DNA from 3 places in the Paraburkholderia caballeronis genome. Region 1 is predicted to be linked to each of the others. Evidence: predicted binding sites of a transcription regulator. Region 1 holds the regulator's gene; each other region holds the start of a gene.
The links. Region 1 encodes HrcA, which represses chaperone genes, less so after heat shock. Its sites were predicted from a motif close to TTAGCACTCNNNNNNNNNGAGTGCTAA; they were not measured.
Positions count from the first base shown of each region.

Region 2: a site for HrcA is predicted at 3,249-3,275, ahead of groES (co-chaperone GroES). Genes of this name have one in related genera too.
Region 3: a site for HrcA is predicted at 3,921-3,947, ahead of rpoH (RNA polymerase sigma factor RpoH). Genes of this name have one in related genera too.

Region 1 is NZ_FNSR01000001.1:3,341,702-3,347,570, forward strand. It holds gene BLV92_RS14925 (RNA-binding S4 domain-containing protein) at 405-812, opposite strand; gene hemH (ferrochelatase) at 861-1,928, opposite strand; gene hrcA (heat-inducible transcriptional repressor HrcA) at 2,089-3,108, opposite strand; gene BLV92_RS14940 (NAD kinase) at 3,320-4,225, shown strand; gene recN (DNA repair protein RecN) at 4,312-5,869, shown strand, end outside.
Region 2 is NZ_FNSR01000002.1:87,458-93,326, reverse strand. It holds gene BLV92_RS16975 (LLM class flavin-dependent oxidoreductase) at 1-1,346, shown strand, start outside; gene BLV92_RS16970 (CmcJ/NvfI family oxidoreductase) at 1,440-2,297, opposite strand; gene BLV92_RS16965 (SDR family NAD(P)-dependent oxidoreductase) at 2,311-3,084, opposite strand; gene groES (co-chaperone GroES) at 3,310-3,600, shown strand; gene groL (chaperonin GroEL) at 3,615-5,255, shown strand; gene BLV92_RS16950 (alcohol dehydrogenase) at 5,319-5,869, opposite strand, start outside.
Region 3 is NZ_FNSR01000001.1:3,566,677-3,572,545, forward strand. It holds gene ybiB (DNA-binding protein YbiB) at 1-680, shown strand, start outside; gene BLV92_RS31590 (hypothetical protein) at 1,009-1,224, shown strand; gene leuA (2-isopropylmalate synthase) at 1,214-2,860, shown strand; gene BLV92_RS15925 (nuclear transport factor 2 family protein) at 3,033-3,419, opposite strand; gene rpoH (RNA polymerase sigma factor RpoH) at 4,017-4,940, shown strand; gene cydP (cytochrome oxidase putative small subunit CydP) at 5,303-5,563, shown strand; gene BLV92_RS15940 (cytochrome ubiquinol oxidase subunit I) at 5,553-5,869, shown strand, end outside.

The DNA.
Region 1 (5,869 bases):
CCGTTGCGCAGACGCGACACCGCAGTACGCATCGTTTGCCCACATAAGGGCGCAATCGACGATTTCAAGGGGCTTGCGACGGTTTTTTGCACCGCCGCCGTGCGCCCGAAACCCGCCGTTACAACCATTACCCCCGCTTGCCGAGATTGAAATTGAGTGCGCCGCGCGGCTGACCTACACTTCGTTTCAGGCGTCGCAAAGGACACGTATACCCTGATCGGGGCGCCGCACCGAGTTGGCCGTTTCAGTCGAATCCCCCGGGGGGAGTACCGTGAAACTGACCTTTGCAATATCGGTGGTCGCGCTGGTACTCATCGCCGGAACCACGACCATCTGCATGTCCGGAGCCGTCACGGACAACACCACGGAATACGGTGTCGTACACGCGACGATGGAATCGCTGTTCAACCCTCACGCGAAAGTTTGTCGATAGTGCGGCGGTCGCGCTTCGTCGGGCGGCCGTGCAACGTCGCCGCAGGCTCGCGGAACGTCCGCCGCCGCTCCAGTTCCGCCAGACGCCGCACCCGGCCTTCATCTGTTTCCGCATAAAGCGTCTGCGCGACGCTCGCCGGGCCGCGCACGTCGCACAGCCCCAGCACTTTCACCTGCCAGACCACCCGCTCGATGTCGATCTCGACGAGATCGCCGACGCGCACGTCCTTCGACGCCTTCACCGGCTCGCCGCCGATCCGCACGCGGCCCTTCTCGACGGCGTCGGCCGCCAGCGACCGGGTCTTGAAGAATCGCGCCGCCCATAGCCACTTGTCGATGCGCAACCGCGCAGACGGTTCGGTCGAAATCTTGTAGTTCATACGGATTCTTTCAACATGGTACGCGGCCGCACGGGGCCACTGGGTCCGTCATGCCGTCGCGCCGGTCGGCGCGGCCGCCTGCACCGGCCAGCCCTGCAGGTTCTGCGCGACGATCTCGCCGAGCGCCGCGATCCACGCGGGCGCCGCATTCAGGCACGGGATCCGGTGAAACTCCTTGCCGCCCGCGCGCACGAATTCGTCGCGCACTTCCATCCCGATTTCCTCGATCGTTTCGAGGCAATCCGCGGTGAAACCCGGACAGAACACGTCAACACGCCGCACGCCCGCGCCGCCGAGTTCCTTCAGCGTCGGCGCGGTGTACGGCTGCAGCCACTGCGCACGCCCGAAGCGCGACTGGAACGTGACCCGGCACTCGACCGGCGTCAGTTCCAGCGCGTGCATCAGCAACGCGGCCGTCTGCTGGCACTGGTCGTGGTACGGATCGCCGAGGTCGAGCGTCCGGCGCGGCACGCCGTGGAAACTCAACACGACGCGGTCGCCGGCCGCGAAGTCGGGCCGGCCGTGCGCATCCCAGTAATGCCGCACCTGCGCGACCAGCGCCGCGATATATGACGGATGATCGTGATACGAGCGCACCGTGCGGACTTCGGGCTGGTTGCGCATCCGCGCAAGCGCCGCGAACGCGGCGTCGAACGCGGTCGCCGTCGTCGACGCCGAATACTGCGGGTACATCGGCATCAGCAGCACCCGCTCCGCGCCCGACAGTTTCAACTGGTTCAGCATCGCCGGAATGTCCGGCGTGCCGTAGCGCATCGCGTGATCGACCAGCACCGTATAGTCGTTCGCGTGCAGCAGTTGCCGTAGCCCATCCGTCTGCTTTTGCGTATGAACCCGCAGCGGCGAGCCTTCCGGCGTCCACACCGCCGCGTATTTCTTCGCGGACGAGCGCCCGCGCGACGGCAGGATCAACGTGCGCAGCACCGGCTGCCACACGGCGGCCGGAATCTCGACGACGCGCGGATCGGACAGGAACTGCGCCAGATAACGGCGCACGGCGGCGGGCGTCGGCGCGTCCGGCGTGCCGAGATTGATCAGCAGGACCGCGACGCGATGCGCGACCGCGGACTGCAGGGGCCGCTCCAGATCGAAACGCATAGGCGATGGGAGGCGCCGCGCCAAGGCGCAGCATCGTTGCACAGGGAATTCATTATAACGGGCGCCCCGAACGCGCCCGACTGGCCATCCGGCCGATGGCGCGGCGCGCGCGTTTCGCGGATGATCGGCGTCAGGCGGGCGGAAAGCGAAAGACGGGAGGTCAGTTCTGGCTGAGCGCGAGCGACAGGAGCCGCGCGGTGATGTCGACGATCGGGATCACGCGGTTATACGCCATCCGCGTCGGGCCGATCACGCCGAGCGTGCCGACGATCTTGCCGTTCACCTCGTACGGCGCGGTCACCACGCTCATCTCCTCGATCGGCACGAGGTTCGATTCGCCGCCGATGAAGATCTGCACGCCTTGCGCGTGGCTCGACACGTCGAGCAGTTGCAGCAGGCTGGTTTTCTGGTCGAACACGTCGAACAGCTTGCGCAGCCGCGCCATGTCCGACGACAGATCAGCCACTTCGAGCAGGTTGCGCTCGCCGGAGATCAGCACCGTCTCGCCCGCGTCGGTCTCGTCGGTGCTCGCGGTCACGGCCGCGTGCATCAGCGCGGTCATGTCGCCGCGCAGCGCGTCGATTTCCTCGCGCAGCCGGCGGCGCACCTCGTCGAACGACAGGCCCGCGAAGTGGGCGTTGATGTAGTTGGACGCCTCGATCAGCTCGGACGGCGAGAAATCGCGCTGCGTCGCCATGATCCGGTTCTGCACGTCGCCTTCGGGCGTCACGATGATCAGCAGGATGCGCTTGTCCGACAGGCGCATGAACTCGATTTGCTTGAACACGTGGCTGCGGCGCGGCGTCAGCACGACGCCCGCGAACTGGGACAGATTGGACAGCACGCTCGCGGCGGCGGCCACGACCTTCTGCGGCTCGCCCGCGTGCAGCCTGGTCTTCACGGTGCGCATCACCGCTTCCTCGTCGGGCGACGGCTCGACGGTCAGCATCGTGTCGACGAACAGCCGGTACCCGCGCGGCGTCGGCACCCGGCCAGCCGACGTATGCGGACTGGACACGAGCCCGAGTTCCTCCAGGTCCGACATCACGTTGCGGATCGTCGCCGGGCTCAACTCCAGCCCCGAGTAACGCGACAGCGTGCGCGAGCCCACCGGCTGACCTTCGGCGATGTAGCGCTCGATCAGCGTTTTGAGGAGGGTTTGTGCGCGAGGATCTAGCATGACGGCAAATTTTAGCTCAACGGGGGAGTCGCTGCGAGTCCGGCCGGGCGACGGAGCGAAACGGCCGCTCATCCCGCCCATCCCGCCGGTCGCGACACGCCGGTCATCACCGTGTCACGCCGATCCTGCCGGCAACCGCGGACAGCGCCTGGCGCCCGTGCACGCGCGTCGCCAGGTTCTTTTCGCGACCTGACTATGGTGTAATGCCGGCATGCAGATCAACAGCCAGTTCAAGACCGTCGCGCTGGTCGGACGCAGCCAGACACAAGGCATCGGCGAGCCGCTGCTCGCCCTTGCGCGATGCATTTCGAAACTCGGCTTCGACGTGGTGTTCGAAGCGCAGACCGCCGAAGAAATCGGCGTCACCGACTATCCGGCGCTGCGGCCCGCGGAGATCGGCGCGCGCGCCGACGTCGCCGTCGTGCTCGGCGGCGACGGCACGATGCTCGGCATCGGCCGCCAGCTCGCGCCGTACCGCACGCCGTTGATCGGCATCAATCACGGCCGGCTCGGCTTCATCACCGACATCCCGTTCTCGGACATGCAGGAGGTCGTGCCGCAACTGCTCGCCGGCAGCTTCGAGCGCGAGGAGCGCATGCTGCTCGAAGCGCGCATCATGCGCGACCGCGAGCCGATCTACCACGCGCTCGCGTTCAACGACGTCGTCGTGAACCGCAGCGGCTTCTCCGGGATGGCGGAACTGCGCGTGCACGTGGACGGCCGCTTCATGTACAACCAGCGTTCGGACGGCCTGATCGTCGCGACGCCGACCGGCTCGACCGCGTATGCGCTGTCGTCGTCCGGGCCGATCCTGCATCCGCGGCTGCAGGGCATCGTGCTCGTGCCGATCGCGCCGCACGCGCTGTCGAACCGGCCGATCGTGCTGCCGGACGACTCGAACGTCGGCATCCAGATCGTCGCCGGCCGCGATGTGAACGTAAACTTCGACATGCAGTCGTTCACCGCGCTGCAACTCGGCGACGTGATCGAAGTGCGCCGCTCGCTCCATACCGTGCCGGTGCTGCATCCGGTCGGCTACAGCTATTACGCGACGCTGCGCAAGAAGCTGCACTGGAACGAGCACCCGGCGCTGCAGAACGACGCCCCCGAGGACTGACCGCGCTCCGGGCAGCCGGCCGCGCCGTGCCGTGCCGGCCCCGGCGACGCCCGCGGAACCGCCGACCAGCCACCCAGACGACCCCCATGCTCCGTCATCTCTCGATTCGCGACTTCGTGATCGTCGCGGCGCTCGACCTCGAATTCGATAGCGGCTTCAGCGTCTTTTCCGGCGAGACCGGCGCCGGCAAGTCGATCCTGATCGACGCGCTCGCGCTGACGCTCGGCGCTCGCGCCGACGCGAGCGTCGTGCGCACCGGCGCATCGCGCGCGGACATCACCGCCGAATTCGACGCGCCGCCGCACGTCGCGTCGTGGCTCGACGAGCAGGCGCTCGCGAACCCGGCCGACGACGGCGGGCCGGCGAGCGTGATGCTGCGGCGGGTCGTCGACGGCAGCGGCCGCTCGCGCGCGTTCATCAACGGCACGCCGGCGACGCTCGCGCAACTGCGCGAAGTCGGCGAGATGCTGGTCGACATCCACGGCCAGCACGCGCATCAACTGCTGATGCGGCCCGACGCGCAGCGCGAACTGTTCGACACGCACGCGGGGCTGTCCGGGCGGGCGGCCGCCGTCACCCGCGCATGGCGCGCGTGGCGCGACGCGACCCAGGCGGTCGAGACGGCGCAGTCGCGCGACCGCGAACTGCAACTCGAACGCGAGCGCCTTGCGTGGCAGCTCGCGGAACTCGACAAGCTCGCGCCGCAGCCGGGCGAATGGGAAGAGATCAACGCGGAGCATCATCGGCTGTCGCATTCGGCGAACCTGATCGATGGCGTGCAGGGCGCGCTCGCGGCGCTGTCCGAGTCCGACGAGGCGATGATTTCGCAGCTCGGCTCGATCGTGTCGAAGCTGCGCGACCTCGCGGAAATCGACCCGGCGCTCGGCGATGCGCTCGCCGCGCTCGAACCGGCCGCGATCCAGCTTCAGGAGGCCGCGTATTCGCTGAGCCATTACGCGCAGCGGCTCGACCTCGATCCGGACCGGCTCGCGCAGGTCGACAAGCGGCTCGACGCGCTGCACTCGGCCGCGCGCAAATTCCGGCTGCAACCCGAGACGCTGCCCGAAGAACACGCGTCGCGCCGCACGCAGCTCGCGACGCTCGACGCCGCCGCGGACCTCGGCGGACTGCGCGCGGCGGCGGCGAAGGCGCACGACGCATACGTCGCCGAAGCGAAGCTGCTGTCGAAGGGCCGCGCGAAAGCGGCAAAGGCGCTCGGCGCGGCGGTCACGCAGGGGATGCAGGAACTGTCGATGGCGGGAGGCAGCTTCGAGGTCGCGCTGGCGCCGCTCGCGGACGGCGGCGCGCACGGGCTGGAGCAGATCGAATTCCGCGTGGCGGGCCACGCGGGCGTGCCGCTGCGGCCGCTCGCGAAAATCGCGTCCGGCGGCGAACTCGCGCGGATCAGCCTCGCGCTCGCGGTGATCGCGAGCGCCGCGAGCCTGACGCCGACGCTGATCTTCGACGAGGTGGATACCGGCATCGGCGGCGGCGTCGCGGAAGTCGTCGGACGGCTGCTGCATCAGCTCGGGCAACAGCGCCAGGTGCTGTGCGTCACCCACCTGCCGCAGGTCGCCGCGCGCGGCGATCACCACTTCCAGGTGTCGAAGTCGGGCGACGGCAACGGCGGCACGCTGTCCGTCG
Region 2 (5,869 bases), on a different contig from region 1:
AACTGCGCCTCGGCGCCTTCCTGTATCCGACCGGACACCACATCGCCGCGTGGCGTCATCCGCATTCGCTCGCGGACGCGGGCAGCAACTTCCGCCACTACGTGCAACTCGCGCAGGCGGCGGAGGCCGCGAAGTTCGATCTGGTGTTTCTCGCGGACGGCTCCGGCACGCGCGGCGACAACGTCGATTTCCTGAGCCGCACGGCGCACAGCTACGTCGCGCAGTTCGAGCCGCTCACGCTGCTGTCCGCGCTCGCGGCGGTGACGGAGCGGATCGGCCTCGTCGGCACCGCATCGACGACGTTCAACGAGCCGTATCACATCGCGCGCAAGTTCGCGTCGCTCGACCACATCAGCGGCGGGCGAGCGGGCTGGAATCTCGTCACGTCGTCGAGCGAGCACGAGGCGAAGAACTTCAACTTCGACGAGCATCTCGCGCATGCGCGGCGCTACGAACGCGCGGTCGAGTTCGCGGACGTCGTCAGCGGGCTGTGGGATAGCTGGGACGAAGACGCATTCCTGCGCGACAAGGACGCGGGCCGTTTCTTCGATCCGGCGAAGCGTCACGTGCTGAACCATCGCGGCGAGTTCTTCAAGGTGCGCGGGCCGCTGAACGTCGCGCGCGCGCCGCAGGGGCATCCGGTCGTCGTGCAGGCGGGGTCGTCGGAGGCGGGCAAGGCGCTCGCGGCGCGTACGGCCGAAGTGATCTTCACCGCGCAGCAGACGACCGCCGACGCGGTCGCGTTTTATGCGGACGTGAAGGGGCGTCTCGCGCAATTCGGCCGCGAGCCGGACGACCTGAAGATCATGCCGGGCGTGATGCCGATCGTCGGCCGCACCGAAAGCGAGGCGCGCGACAAGTTCGCGGAGCTTCAGGCGCTGATCGATCCGGCGGTCGGGCTCGCGATGGTGTCGACGCTGACCGGCGGCTTCGACCTGTCCGGCTATCCGCTCGACGGGCCGATTCCGGAACTGCCGGAAACGAACGCGAGCAAGAGCCGCCAGGCGCTGACGCTCGACCTCGCGCGGCGCGAGAACCTGACGATTCGCGAACTGTATCTGCGTGTCGCCGGCGCGCGCGGACACTGGCAGGTGGTCGGCACGCCGCAGCAGATCGCGGACGCGCTCGAAGAACGCTTCGTGAATTACGGCGCGGACGGCTACAACGTGATGCCGGCGCTGCTGCCCGACAGCCTGAACGATTTCATCGAACTGGTGCTGCCGGAATTGCGGCGGCGCGGGCTGTTCCGCAGCGAATACGAAGGCGGTACGCTGCGCGCGAATCTCGGCCTGAAGCGGCCGCAGTCGCGTTACCGGGCCGAAGAGGCGCAGACGGCCGAGGCTTGATCGATCATCCGGATCGTCGTCGTGTCGATGCAGACAGGGCCGCGCATGCGCGGCCCTGTTCATTGTTGATGGCCTGAAACACGCGGTGAAAACTTACTGCGCCGGCCAGAACAGCAGCGCCCGCAGTTCGATGCTGCGGCGCGGCGGCGCGTCGGCGGCCGTATGCGGAGCGTCGAACGCGGTGTGCGCGGTGAGCCGCGCGGTGCCGTCGTCGCGCGAATCGTAGATCTTCAGCAGCAGCGCCTCGTCGGGCCGCAGCCGCGGGAAGTAGTACCAGCGGTGCGCGGGATTCGCGACGAACGAATACGTCTCTCCGACCTTGTCGCGATAGACGAGGTCGCTCGGCACGAGGTCGTCGGGCGAGATCGTGCGCGCGTCGCACAGCGCGAGCGGCAGCCGCTCGACGACCGATAGCGGCCGCCACAGGTTCACGATCCCGAAGCGGTGCTTCAGCCGCTGTCCGGCTTCGTCGGCGCTCAGGTGGTCGCGCACGCGGCGCGGGCCGGACACGAACGTCTGGTCGTTGTGCACGCGGCGCACCGGCTCGCGCAGCGACGCATTCGCGCGCGAACCGCCTTCGCTGTCGCGCAGCGTGTGATCGAAGATCACGACCTTCTCCGCGCCGGTCGCGTCGCGCAGCAATGCTTCGGCTTCCGGATAATAGACGAGGCGGATCACGCTGTCGTCGCTGAAGTCGTCCACCGCGCTGCGATGCGCGACTAGTTGAAAGCCGCTGCGGTCCAGCGAGAACTCGCCGGCTGCCGCGAGCGGGCGCGCGTCGCGGATCGTCACGCGGGTCGGCGCGAGTTCGCCGCTATTCCACGGCGTGCCGGGCGGCGGCTCGAACGTATAGTTGACCGGCCGGCCCTGGCCCGGCGCGAGATAGTTCAGTTCGGCTTCGACCGCGTGCCGGTTCGCGGCGCGCGGCGGTTCGTCCAGTACGGTGCCCATCGATGTGTCCTCGCTAGAAGGGTTCGCGGTATGGCCGCAGATCCAGTTCGTGCGTCCACGCGCTGCGATGCTGACGATGCAGTTGCCAGTAGCTGTCGGCGATCGCGTCCGGGTTCAGCAGCCCGTCCGCGCCGGCCTGTTCCGCGCGTTGCGGTGAAGCGGCGCGCAATCGTTCGCCGTCGATGCCGCCGTCGATCACGACGTGCGCGACATGCACGCCGCGCGGCCCGAATTCGCGCGCGAGGCTTTGCGACAGCGAGCGCAGTCCGGCTTTCGCGGACGCGAATGCGGCGAACGGCGGACGCCCGCGCAACGAAGCGGTCGCGCCGGTGTAGAGCAGGCTCCCCGCGCCATGCGGGTCATTCGCCGCGCCGGGTGCTTCGAGCAGCAGCGGCAACGCCGCGCGCGCAAACAGGAAACCGCCGAGCACGTTCGTGCGCCATGCGGATTCGAACTGTTCGGGGCTGAGTTCGAGTGTCGGCGCGCGCACCGCATTACCCGCGTTGAAGATCGCGCTGCGCAGTTGTCCGTATGAGCGCAGTTCGCCGGCGATGCGCGCGACGTCCTGCTCGTTCGACACGTCGCCGGTTATCGCATGCGCGCGGCCGTTCTGCTCGCGGATCTGCGCGGCAGTCGCTTCGATGCGCGACGCGGTGCGCCCGGTGAGAACGACCGTGAAGCCCTGATGCGCGAAGCGGCGCGCGAGCGCCGCGCCGAGGCCGGCATGCGCGCCGACGCCGGCGATCCATGCGACGGGCGTCGAGGTGGAAGAAGTGGAGTCGGTCATATCGAATAACGCTATACGTTAGCGGTCCATTCGAAAAAGAACGAAATGCAATAAGGTTATCTGCGCGGCCGCATATCGGATTTCGATAAATCATTTCGCTCGATAACGTTGTGCGAATCCGTTATTGGAGCCGCGCATGCAGCGTTCCTATACTCGGCTTTCGATCAGCACTCGCATGCGGCGAGTGCCAGGGTCATCGTCAATCTTTGCAGAGGAAAGCCGCAGATGAGTCTCCGTCCGTTGCACGATCGCGTGATCGTCAAGCGTCTCGACCAGGAAACGAAAACCGCGTCGGGCATCGTGATTCCCGACAGCGCCGCCGAAAAACCGGACCAGGGCGAAGTGATCGCCGTGGGCCCCGGCCGGCGCGACAACGAAGGGCGGCGCATCGCGCCCGACATCAAGGCCGGCGAGCGCGTGCTGTTCGGCAAGTACGCGGGCCAGGCCGTCAAGGTGGACGGCAACGAACTGCTGGTGCTGCGCGAAGAGGACATCGTCGCAGTCGTCAATTCCTGAAGGAGCACCGACTTATGGCAGCAAAAGAAATCATTTTCAGCGACGGCGCGCGCGCGAAGCTCGTCGAAGGCGTCAACATTCTCGCGAACGCCGTCAAGGTGACGCTCGGGCCGAAGGGCCGCAACGTCGTGATCGAACGCAGCTTCGGCTCGCCGGTCGTCACGAAGGACGGCGTGTCGGTCGCGAAGGAAATCGAACTCGCGGACAAGGTGCAGAACATCGGCGCGCAACTCGTGAAGGAAGTCGCGTCGAAGACCAGCGACCTGGCCGGCGACGGCACGACGACCGCGACCGTGCTCGCGCAGGCGATCGTCCGCGAAGGGCAGAAGTACGTGGCCGCCGGGCTCAATCCGCTCGACCTGAAGCGCGGCATCGACAAGGCGGTGATCGCCGCGATCGAAGAACTGAAGAAGATCAGCAAGCCGACCACGACGAGCAAGGAGATCGCGCAGGTCGCGACGATCTCCGCGAACGGCGAGGTGTCGATCGGCCAGCGCATCGCGGAAGCGATCGACCGCGTCGGCAAGGAAGGCGTGATTACCGTCGAGGACGGCAAGTCGCTCGCGGACGAACTCGACGTGGTCGAAGGGTTGCAGTTCGATCGCGGTTACCTGTCGCCGTATTTCATCAACAACCCGGATCGCCAGATCGCGGTGCTCGACGATCCGTACATCCTCTTGCACGACAAGAAGGTGTCGAACATCCGCGACCTGCTGCCGGTGCTCGAACAGGTCGCGAAGGCGGGCCGGCCGCTGCTCATCATCGCGGAGGACGTCGAAGGCGAGGCGCTCGCCACGCTCGTCGTGAACAACATTCGCGGCATCCTGAAGACGGTCGCGGTGAAGGCGCCGGGTTTCGGCGACCGCCGCAAGGCGCTGCTCGAAGACATCGCGATCCTGACCGGCGGCCAGGTGATCGCGGAGGAAACCGGCCTCACGCTCGACAAGGCGACGCTCGCGGAACTGGGCCAGGCGAAGCGCATCGAGGTCGGCAAGGAAAACACGACGGTGATCGACGGCGCGGGCGACCCGAAGAACATCGAGGCGCGCGTGAAGCAGATTCGCGTGCAGATCGAGGAGGCGACGTCGGACTACGATCGCGAGAAGTTGCAGGAGCGCGTCGCGAAACTCGCGGGCGGCGTCGCGGTGATCAAGGTCGGCGGCGCGACCGAAATCGAGGTGAAGGAAAAGAAGGATCGCGTCGACGACGCGCTGCACGCGACGCGCGCGGCGGTCGAAGAGGGGATCGTGCCGGGCGGCGGCGTCGCGCTGATCCGCGTGAAGCAGGCGATCAGCGAACTGACCGGCGCGAACCGCGATCAGGACGCGGGCATCAAGATCGTGCTGCGCGCGCTCGAAGAGCCGCTGCGCCAGATCGTCGCGAACGCGGGCGAGGAGGCGAGCGTGGTGGTCGCGAAGGTCGCGGCCGGCACCGGCAACTTCGGTTACGACGCGGCGACCGGCAAGTACGGCGATCTCGTGGAGTCGGGCGTGCTCGATCCGACGAAGGTCACGCGCACCGCGTTGCAGAACGCGGCGTCGGTCGCGGGCCTGCTGCTGACGACCGATGCGACCGTGCACGAAGCGCCGAAGGACGCGCAGCCGGCCGCACCGGCGGGTGGTCCCGGCGGCGCGGGCGGCGGGTTCGACTTCTGATCGGCGGGCATGACGGTGCACGCGGGCTTCGGTCCGCGTGCGCGCGGCAACGGGCGTGCGCCGCTACGGCACGAGCACCGTGCGCCCGACCACCTTGCCGTGCAGCAGCGCCTGCAACGCGTCGTTCGCTTCCGCGAGCGGCCGGCTCGTGACGACCGGCGGCTTCATCTTCCCGTCGCGCGTCAGCGCAACGAGTTCGCGCAGATCGTCGAGCGTGCCGACATAACTGCCTTCGATCTTCAACGGCCGCATCGGAATGACCGGCAGCGACAGCGTGATGTCGCCGCCCATCAGCCCGACGATCACTACGTGTCCGCCGCGCGCGCACGAATCTAACGCGAGCGTGACGGTCGGCGTCGCGCCGACGAGGTCGAGCACCGCGCGCGCGCCGCCGCCGGTCGCATCGACGATCTGTTTCGCCGCGTCCGGCGCACGCGCGTCGATCGCGGCCAGCGCGCCGGCCTTCAGCGCGGCGTCGCGTTTGCCCGCATCGACGTCGACGACGATCGCGCCGTGGCCGCCGAGCGCCTTCAGCACCTCGATCGCCATCAGCCCGAGCCCGCCCGCGCCGATCACGACGACCGGCCCTTCGTGGATGCGCGCGCCGAACTTCT
Region 3 (5,869 bases), 220 kb from region 1:
GCTACAACGGCGCGCGCAAGCAGCCGAATCTCGTGCCGCTGCTCGCGCTGCTGCTCGCGCGCGAAGGCGTGCCGGTGCTCGTGCACGGCGTCAGCACCGATCCCGGCCGCGTGACCAGTGCGGAGATCTTCGATGCGCTGAACCTGCCCGCGGCACACGATCACGACGAAGCGCAAGCGCAGCTTGCGAGCCGCCGCGTGTCGTTCGCGCCGATCGACGTGCTCGCGCCGAAACTCGCGCGGTTGCTGTCGCTGCGGCGGCGGATGGGCGTGCGCAACTCGACGCATACGCTCGTGAAGCTGCTCCAGCCGTTCGCTGAGCCGGGCCTGCGGCTCGTGAACTACACGCATCCGCCGTATCGCGACAGCCTGAGCGCGCTGTTCGTCGCGCATCCGGACGCCGCCGTCGGCGGCGCGCTGCTCGCGCGCGGGACCGAAGGCGAAGCGGTCGCCGACACGCGCCGCCAGGTGCAGGTGGACTGGCTGCACGACGGCGTCTGCGAAACGCTCGTCGAACCGGAACGCTCGTCGCCGGACGCGCCGGAAGTCGATCTGCCGGAAGGCCGCGACGCCCCGACGACCGCCGCATGGATCGACGCCGTGCTGCGCGGCGACGCCCCGGTGCCGGGCGCGATCGCGCGTCAGGTGGAAACGATCACGTCGATCACCGCGAAACGCTGATGCGGGCGGCCTCTGGCCACAGTGGCGGGCACGCGCCGGCTCAAAAACCATGCGTCGCCTGTTGACAGGCCCCGCCGACCTGGCATAAATTCGCCGAATGCGTTCCCTCCCGAACACCCTCCGAATTACCTCCGGCCGCCTGGCGGCCCTATCGCTACGTCTAGCGTAAAAGCCTGACGTAGCGCTGCGCGTCCACGGTTCATCCGGCCGCACAGTCCTCCCAAGCAGTTCCCGAAGCACCCCAGCTTCGAACCCAAACCGCAGTCCCCTTACCAACTCTGTCGTCTGTATTCGTCCGTTTACCGTTCGGACGAATCGCGAGGGTCAAATGCACGCTGCATCGGCATCCGTCACGTTCGTGTCCGCCGCGATGGTCGTCTCCATCGCGACGGGCTCGTTCGCCGGCGGATTCCCCGCGTCGCGCCAACCGGCCACCCGCATCGCTGGCCGGCGCGGCAACGTGCATCGCCGTCATCGGGCCAGCCGCCCGCCGACGGCCGCCATCGCAGGCGACACCATGAACGAGGCTCGCCATGTTGCGTAATCCCGCCGAGAAGTACCGCCCCTTCCCCGCTGTCCCGTTGAACGGCCGCCGATGGCCGACCCGCACCGTCGAGCGCGCGCCAGTCTGGATGAGCACCGACCTGCGCGACGGCAACCAGTCGCTGATCGAGCCGATGAGCATCGAGCAGAAGCTGGAGTTCTTCGAGATGCTCGTTGCGATCGGCTTCAAGGAAATCGAAGTCGGCTTTCCGTCGGCTTCGCAGACCGACTTCGATTTCGTGCGCAAGCTGATCGTCGAGAAGCGCATCCCCGACGACGTGACGATCGAAGTGCTCGTGCAGTCGCGCGAAGAACTGATCGCGCGCACGTTCGATGCGCTCGAAGGCGCGCCGCGCGCGATCGTGCATCTGTACAACGCGATCTGCCCGTCGTTCCGCAAGATCGTGTTCGGGCAGTCGAAGGACGACGTGAAGGCGCTCGCGGTCGAAGGCACGCGGCTGATCCGCGCTTACGCGGACGCGCGGCCGCAGACCCGGTGGACGTATCAGTACTCGCCGGAAACGTTCAGCATGACCGAGCTTTCGTTCGCGCGCGAAGTGTGCGACGCGGTTGCGCAGACGTGGCGGCCGACACGCGATCACAAGATGATCGTGAACCTGCCGGCGACGGTCGAGGCGGCGATGCCGAACGTGTACGCCGACCAGATCGAATGGATGGACCGCAACCTCGCGTACCGCGACAGCATCGTGCTGTCCGTTCATCCGCACAACGATCGCGGCACCGCGGTGGCGGCGGCCGAACTCGCGCTGCTCGCCGGCGCGGACCGCATCGAAGGCTGCCTGTTCGGCAACGGCGAGCGCACCGGCAACGTCGATCTCGTCACGCTCGCGATGAACCTCTACACGCAGGGCATCGATCCGGGCCTCGACTTTTCGGACATCGATGCGGTGCGCCGCATGGTCGAGCGCTGCAACCAGTTGCCGGTGCATCCGCGTCATCCGTATGCGGGCGACCTCGTGTTCACCGCGTTCTCCGGCTCGCATCAGGACGCGATCCGCAAGGGCTTCGCGCAACAGAAGCCGGATGCGATCTGGGAAGTGCCGTATCTGCCGATCGATCCGGCCGACCTCGGCCGCAGCTACGACGCGGTGATCCGCGTGAACAGCCAGTCCGGCAAGGGCGGCGCGACGTACCTGCTCGAACGCGGCATGGGTTTCACGCCGCCGCGTCGTGTGCAGATCGAGTTCAGCCATGCGGTGCAGAGCGCCGCCGATACGTCCGGCGTGGAGATCACCGGCGACGCGATCTGCGAACTGTTCGCGCGCGAATACTTCGAGACGGCCGGCCCGGTCGCGCATGCGGGCGGCGGACGGCTGCGCTGGGAGGGTCGCGACGTCGCGACCGCGGCGGCTGCGGATACCGCCGATGCTCATGCGCAGGCGGTCGCGGCCGCGCTTGCGGGTGTGTCGGGCGAGACCATCGAGATCACGTCGTTCGAAAGTGCGCGAACCGCCGATGGCCGCACCGCGGTGTTCGTCGGCTGCCGGGTCGGCGAACAAACGATCCGGCACGGCGTCGGCGTCGCCGACGATCCGGCGACCGCGATCGTCGATGCGGTGGTCAGTGGCGTCAACCGGGCTGCGTGGCAGCAAATCGAGCGACGCGCGGCTGCGTAGGCTGGTGTGTAGAACCTGTCGTCGCTGGCTGAATGGGCGACGACGGAGCGATTCAGTTTTTTTCGCGGCAGGCGACAGGACAATATCGGCGGCACGACCGGCCGCCGAGGTATCGCCGGAACGCTCACGAGGCGTTACCGGCAAGCGTGCGGAACCGGGAACAAACCGGCCCTTATTCCAGCGCGCAGCGGGTCGCCTGCCATGCGAGCAGACGCCAGTGGCCGTCTTCTTGCGCCTGGATCGCCGTGTAGGCGATCGGGAACAGCAGCGCGCCGCTTTTCGCCTCCATCTCGATCAGCGCGCGACCGCTGACGACACAGGTTTCGCGGCCCACCGGCAACACATCCTGCGACTGGATTTCGATCTGGCGATAACGGCGGCGTCCGGCGGTGATCGCGTCGATGAACTGCTGCTTGGTTTCGCGCTTGCCGTTCGTGTGGACGTAGATCACGTGGTCGGAAAGCAGCATGTCCAGCGATGGGCCGTCGCCGTCCACCATCGCGCGAAACCGCTCGCGCTCCAGCCCGCGAATCGCATCGATCACCTTTGCAGCCGCCATCGCTCAAGCCCCTTGCACCGGGCCGCATCGCGGCCGCCGACGCGCCGAAGTGGTACCGCACGCGAAACGTCACCTTAGCTGGCTGAAATTTATACCAGGTTGAAACCGTTTGATACTCGCCTTCTGGCAGGCGGAAAAGCAATTTAAATAGGGCGACATTGATGCACGGCAGGATGGACCCTACGTTTGATTGCGGCGCGTCGTCGCACGTCCGCACCATGCAGCGAGCCGGAAGTCTGATTTCCAGCAGGTCGCCAGTGCATACGAGCTATTTGGGGCGCAATCTTCGCTAGTCGGACACCGAAGTTTGTTTCAGCCTGCACTCGGTAGAGAGCCGAAAAATTCTACTAAATCCGCACTAGCGAGCCTTTTGCGCAGGACATCAGCCGTGGAAAAGCGGATCGCGCCCCGAAATCCCTCCGCCCCGGACCCGTGGAATCTATCGAAACAAGAATTTCGATAGATTTCACGGAACCTGTAAGCCCCTACTCACTCCAAGTATTAGCACTCGGAAAAGCGGAGTGCTAACATCCACCACGGAGTCGCAGTCTGACTATTGCAAGATCCAGAGGAGTTCGCTACGTGACCAACAGTATGATGACCCTTCCGGGCACTCTGAGCCCGTCGCCGGCCAAGGCCTCTCCGGCAGGCGTACTGGCGCTCGCGAACGCTTCGATGCTGCCCGGCCAGCTAGGCAACATCGACGCCTACATCCAGGCCGTGAACCGGATCCCGATGTTGACGCTGCAAGAGGAGCGCCAGTTCGCGACCGAATACCGCGAACAGAACAACCTCGACTCGGCGCGGCGTCTGGTGCTGTCGCACCTGCGCCTCGTCGTGTCGATTGCGCGCAATTATCTGGGCTACGGCCTGCCGCACGCGGACCTGATTCAGGAAGGCAACATCGGCCTGATGAAGGCGGTGAAGCGCTTCGATCCGGAGCAGAACGTACGGCTCGTGTCGTATGCGATGCACTGGATCAAGGCCGAGATCCACGAATACATCCTGCGTAACTGGCGCATGGTGAAGGTCGCGACGACGAAGGCGCAGCGCAAGCTGTTCTTCAACCTGCGCAGCCACAAGCAGGGCCTGCAGTCGTTCACGCCGGAAGAAATCGACGGTCTCGCGCAGGAACTGAACGTGAAGCGCGAGGAAGTCGCCGAGATGGAAACCCGGCTTTCGGGCAGCGACATCGCGCTCGAAGGGCAGACCGAGGACGGCGAAGAATCGTTCGCGCCGATCGCATGGCTCGCGGATTCGCACAGCGAGCCGACCGCCGTGCTGGCCGCGCGCGCGAACGACCGTCTGCAGACGGACGGCATCGCGAACGCACTCGAATCGCTCGACGCGCGCAGCCGCCGCATCATCGAGGCGCGCTGGCTGCAGGTGAACGACGACGGTTCGGGCGGCTCGACGCTGCACGAACTGGCCGACGAGTTCGGCGTGTCGGCCGAGCGGATCCGCCAGATCGAGGCCAGCGCAATGAAGAAGATGCGCACCGCGCTCGCCGACTACCGGTAATCGCGCACCACGCGCCGGCTCCCCGCCGGCGCACGGTTGCGAAGCCCCGCCTTCTCACGAAGGCGGGGCTTTTTCTTTGTCGGCTCGCCGGCGGCACGTTCGGCGCATCGCAGGTCGTTTTTTCCTAAAGTAGACATCGTGAAGCCGATGCAACGCCCGATCCTTGCGCCCCTAATTTTTTGACTTTAAGCAATCGGCATCGCAATACCGAATAACGAGGCACGCGTTCGCGACCCAATGTCGCGCGTCGACTGTCACGTGCCGGTGACCCCCGCTCCTAGAATCCTTGTACACAAGCTCCGGGCAGCGTTCGTAGCCTGGTTTGGAAACGACGTTTAAGCGGAAGCAGTCATCGATCCATCATGATCTCGACCTCCGAACCTCCCGCCCGGCCGCCTGCCGCGCCACGCGCCAGGTTTCTGCGCTGGGTCCGCGGCCCCACGTTTGCCCGCGACATCGTTTTCGTTCTCGTATTCAAACTCGTGCTGCTGACCGCGCTGAAGTACGCGTTCTTCAATCATCCGCAGGCCGAGAACATGTCGATGCCGCCCGCCGAAGTCGCGCGGGCGATCCTGTCCGTACCCGCGCCGGACACGCCACAAGGGGACCACCATGCCCATTAGCGAAACCGTTGATCTGTCGCGTCTGCAGTTCGCCACCACTGCCCTCTACCACTTCCTGTTCGTGCCGCTCACGCTCGGGCTGTCGTGGATGCTCGTCATCATGGAGTCCGTCTACGTGATGACCGGCAAACAGATCTACAAGGACATGACGCAGTTCTGGGGCAAGCTGTTCGGCATCAACTTCGTGATGGGCGTCACGACCGGCCTCACGATGGAGTTCCAGTTCGGCACCAACTGGTCGTACTACTCGCACTACGTCGGCGACATCTTCGGCGTGCCGCTCGCGATCGAGGGCCTCGCCGCATT